Regions from separate parts of the Isoptericola sp. NPDC060185 genome, predicted to be linked through region 1. Evidence: predicted binding sites of a transcription regulator. Region 1 holds the regulator's gene; the other holds the start of a gene.
What was found. Region 1 encodes HspR, which represses chaperone genes until heat shock. Its sites were predicted from a motif close to AAGTTGAGTCNNNNNGACTCAACTT; they were not measured.
Positions count from the first base shown of each region.

Region 2: the regulator HspR is predicted to act here: its motif matches at 1,215-1,239, upstream of ACFWDO_RS03590 (Hsp20/alpha crystallin family protein).

Region 1 is NZ_JBHWYY010000004.1:79,634-82,015, reverse strand. Features, by position in the region: gene ACFWDO_RS02795 (DnaJ C-terminal domain-containing protein) at 1-938, shown strand, start outside; gene ACFWDO_RS02790 (heat shock protein transcriptional repressor HspR) at 1,051-1,476, shown strand; gene ACFWDO_RS02785 (DUF1540 domain-containing protein) at 1,658-1,966, shown strand; gene ACFWDO_RS02780 (hypothetical protein) at 1,979-2,382, opposite strand, start outside.
Region 2 is NZ_JBHWYY010000005.1:107,515-109,896, forward strand. Features, by position in the region: gene ACFWDO_RS03585 (glycosyl hydrolase family 28-related protein) at 1-1,060, opposite strand, end outside; gene ACFWDO_RS03590 (Hsp20/alpha crystallin family protein) at 1,277-1,702, shown strand; gene ACFWDO_RS03595 (NAD(P)/FAD-dependent oxidoreductase) at 1,856-2,382, shown strand, end outside.

The DNA of each region.
Region 1 (2,382 bases):
ACGACGCGGCCATCAAGAAGGCGTACCGCAAGCTCGCCCGCCAGTACCACCCGGACCAGAACCCGGGGGACGCATCGGCCGAGGCCAAGTTCAAGGAGATCGGCGAGGCGTACGCGGTGCTCTCGGACACCGAGCAGCGCCAGCAGTACGACGCCGTCCGCGCGATGGCGGGCGGCGGGGCGCGGTTCGCCGCGGGCCCCGGCGGCGGCGGCAACGGCTTCGAGGACGTCTTCGGCTCGATGTTCGGCGGCCAGGGCGCACCGAACGCGCGCTACACGCAGTACCCGCAGGGCGGGTCCGGAGGCTTCGAGGACATCCTCAGCTCGATGCTCGGCGGCCAGGGCGGCTTCCGCGCCGCCGGCCGGCAGCGCGCCGGCTTCACCGCGCCGCAGAAGGGCCCGGACGTCGCGGCGGAGACCACGCTGCCGTTCCGCACGGCCGTGGAGGGCGCCACCGTGGAGTTCACGGTGGACGGCCGCAAGGTCAAGACGAAGATCCCGGCAGGCGTGAACGACGGCCGCAAGCTCCGTATCCGCGGCAAGGGCCGGCCGGGCGCGGGCGGCGGCGACGCGGGCGACCTCGTGGTCACCGTGCACGTCGCGCCGCATCCCGTGTTCACGCTCGACGGCGCCAACCTGCGCATGTCCGTGCCCGTGACGTTCGCGGAGGCCGCGCTGGGCACGACCCTCGAGGTGCCGACGCTCGACGGCGGCACGGTGCGGCTGAAGGTCCCGGCGGGCACGCCGTCGGGCCGGGTGCTGCGGGTCAAGGGCCGCGGCGTGAAGACCGCGAAGACGCAGGGCGACCTGCTGGTCACCGTCCAGGTGACGGTGCCGCAGAAGCTCAGCCGCAAGGCGAAGGAGGCGCTCGAGGCGTTCGCCGCCGAGAGCGACCACGAGGACGTCCGCGCCGGCCTCGCGCAACGCGCGGCGGAATGACGAGTGCAGCGCGCGGCGGAATGACGAGTGCAGCGCGCGGCGGAATGACGAGTGCAGCGCGCGGCGGAGCGATGCTCCTCCGCGCGACGGACGCCGAGCGAGGGAGGTAGCGATGGTTGCCGAGGACGCCCCGGTGCTGACCGTGTCGCAGGCGGCCCGGCTGGCGGGGATGCACCCGCAGACGCTGCGGCAGTACGACCGCCTCGGCCTCGTGACGCCGCGCCGCACCGCGGGGCGCGGCCGGCGCTACTCGCAGCGGGACGTCTCCCGGCTGCTGGAGGTCCAGCGGCTCGCGCAGGTCGAGGGGATCAACCTCGCCGGCATCCGGCGCATCCTCGACCTGCAGGAGCACGTGGCGCAGCTCGAGGCCAGGTTGGCCGCGCTCGCGATGCAGCCCGGGGGCCGGGTGTTCACCGCCGGGACCTCGGGCGACGTCGTCGTCGTGCGGCGAGGGCAGCGCGTCCGCCGCGTCGAGCGGTCGGAGCTGGAGGCCGAGGAGGGGGCGCTGGTGCTGTGGCGTCCGCACCGCCGCGGCTGACGACTTTCCGCAACGCAATTCTTCGCTAATTCGCGGGAACCCATTCGTGAGGGCAATGGGTAAGGCATTCCTTATTTGTGCAGACGTGAATTCCCTCTCGCATTCACTGTGCATTTCCGTGCGCGAGGAATATCGTGGTCGAAGGCGGCGAGAGCCGGCGTCGAGCGGCGAGGAGCGCACCATGAGCACGCTGATGGAGATGCCCGAGGTCACCGAGTGCACCGTCGAGGGCTGCGGCTACAACCACGACCACGGCTGCCACGCCGGCGCCGTCACGATCGCCGGGCACTCCGGTGACGCGTCGTGCGCCACGTTCATCCCGCTGAGCGCCAAGGGCGGCCTGGAGAAGGTCGTCGCCCACGTGGGGGCGTGCCAGCGCGGCGACTGCGTGCACAACCACGAGCTCGAGTGCGCCGCCGCCGCGATCCGCGTCGGGCCGGGCCAGGACGACGTGAACCACGCCGACTGCCTCACCTACGCGCAGTCCTGACCGCCCGACCTGTCAGCGGGCGAGCTGCGCCAGCAGCTGCGCGGCGGCGGCGTGCGTCGTCGGCAGGCGCTCCACCCACACGCGGGTGGGGCGCCGCAGCGCGTCCCCGAGCCCCATGAGCGCGGCGTTGCGCTCCACGACGCTGCGCGTGGACTTCGCGAGGTCGGGGACGCCCGTGTCGCGCCGCGCCAGCACGGCGAAGACGCCGTCCGTCAGGGCCGCCATCGGGTGCCCCTCCCCGAAGATCTGCTCCAGGGCGCGGCCCACGGTCGCGGACCGCGCGGCCCGGTCCCACGGGGCGAGCCCGTCCACGGCGACGTCGACGACGACGAGGCAGTGCGTGGCCGGCACGCCGTCCTCGGCGCCCACGGCGGCGCCGTAGGTCTCCCGCAGCCGCTCGGCGAGGTACTCGCGCG
Region 2 (2,382 bases), on a different contig from region 1:
TGCGGATGGTGAGCGCCTCGACGCCGGAGTCGTGCACGGTGGGCCCGAGCGCGCGGATCCGCGCGGGCCACTCCGGCCGCAGGTCGTACCGCAGCGGTTGCGCGAGCTGCACGAGGCGCGGCCCCAGCACCGCCTCGACCCGCACCGGCCAGGACGGGACCGCGTACTGCACGTACTGCCCGCCCGAGCCGGCGGTCAGCTGGGGCGCCTTCGTGGCCCAGTCGTACACCTGGGCGCCGGGACCGTCTCCGGCGAGGTGCTGCAGGAAGTGGGCGTCGGGCCGGTTCTCCACCTCGAGCAGCACCATGTCCCCGGCACGCAGACCGCCCGTGTCGGAGACGAGCAGCGTCCGCTGGCCGCGCGCGGCCGACGCCACGGTGGCGAGCGTCTCGCCCGGCAGCCAGCCCTCCTGCCCTGCGTAGTCGTCGGCCTCGGACTGCGCCTTGCGCTCGGGCGCCACGAACCACACCTGCCCGCCGGTCCACGACCAGCGGCTGTTGCCGTTCGACTGTCGCGCGCGCCGGTAGCCGTCGTCGAGCGGGCGGGAGAAGTGGAGCACAGTGTCCGCGGGGCCGTCCCCGCGCAGCACCACGCCGGACCAGTGCATGAAGACGGGCGCGGCGAGCAGGTACGTCCCCGCGGGGACGAGGACGGTGCCGCCGCCGCGCTCGTGGGCCGCGCGGAGCGCGGCCTCGAAGGCCGGCGCGCAGTCGGTGACGCCGTCGGCCACCGCGCCGAAGTCAGTCACCTTGGCGACGACGGGCAGCGGGCGCGGGCGCGCGCCGAGCCGATACCCGGCCTGCGCGACGAACGGCACGAGCGGGTGCGCCCCCGGCGCGGCGGCCCACTCGGCGACGAGCCGGGTGGAGTCGTCGACGACGGCCGCGTCGGCGCCGGTCGGCATGGCGTCGGACACGGCGGTCGCCGGCACGGGGGCGGCCGTGGCGACCGCTGCGGGTGACGCGATCGCCCCGGCGCCGGCGGCGGCCACGCCGCCGAGGAAGAGCCGCCGGCTCAGAGGGGAGTGGTTCGCGGAGTTCTGACCTGGTTCTCGTCGCACGTCGTGACCTCTTCGTCGTCGTCGTGATGGATGGTCCGGGGCAGCGCCACGCTCTGCAATCGATTGCAGGCCGAGGCGACAGCACGATCATGGCGAAGGCCGCAGCGCCGGGCAAGGGGTCCGCGTCGGCGCCGTCCGCCGTCGGCGAACCCGGAAATTGAGTCGGAGGCGCTCAAGTTGAACCGGTCAGCAGCAACCCACCTGGAGGAGGACAGCATGACCACCACCCTGACCCGCACCCCGTTCGCCGACGCGTGGCTCCGCGACCTGTGGACCCCGCGCGCCACCGACCTCGCCCGGACCGAGCGGCCCGTGCCCGCGGCCGACGTGTACCGCGACGGCGAGGACCTCGTCGCCCGCCTCGACCTGCCGGGCGTCGACCCGGCCGAGGACGTCACCGTCGAGGTCGAGGGGCGCAAGCTCGTCGTGCGCGGCGAGCGCAAGGACCAGCGCTCGGAGGAGTCCGAGGGCCGCCGCATCTCGGAGGTCCGGTTCGGCGAGTTCCGCCGCGTCGTGACCCTGCCGAAGGCCGTGGACGGCGACGCCGTCCGCGCGTCCTACGACGCGGGCGTCCTGACGGTCACCGTCGCCGGCGTCTTCGCCGGCACGACGCCGCAGCGCATCGAGGTCACCACCGCCTGACCCGCTCAGGCATCACCCGACGGCGTCCGGTCGCACCCGCGACCGGACGCCGTCGCGCGTCCCGCCCTCGCACCCTCGGAGCAGTCACACCTCCACCCCTCGCCTCGTCGTCACCGTGAGGAACGGATGAGGAACGACGACCGAGGAGACGAGATGTCGCACAGGACGCAGATCGTGGTGGTGGGCGGCGGGTACGCCGGCGTGACGGCGGCCAACCGCCTGACGAAGCGCGACGACGTGACGGTGACGCTGGTCAACCGACGCCCGCAGTTCGTGGAGCGGATCCGCCTGCACCAGCGGGCCGCGGGCACCCACGGCGCCGTCGTGGACTACGCGGACGTGCTGGCGGGCGGGGTGCGGTTGGAGGTCGCCACCGTCGACCGGATCGACGCGCCCGGGCGCCGCCTCGTGCTGGCTGACGGCAGCACGCTCGCCTACGACTACCTGGTCTACGCGGCGGGCAGCACCGGCGCGACGCCGACGGTGCCGGGCGCCGCGGAGCACGCCCACCCCCTGACGAGCCTGGAGGAGGCCGACCGGCTGGTCCCCGCCCTCGCGGCGGCCGGGCCAGCCGCGCGGGTGACGGTGGTGGGCGCGGGCCCGTCGGGGATCGAGACGGCGTCGGAGCTGGCCGAGCAGGGCCGCGCGGTGACGCTGGTCTGCGGCGACCTCCTCGGCCC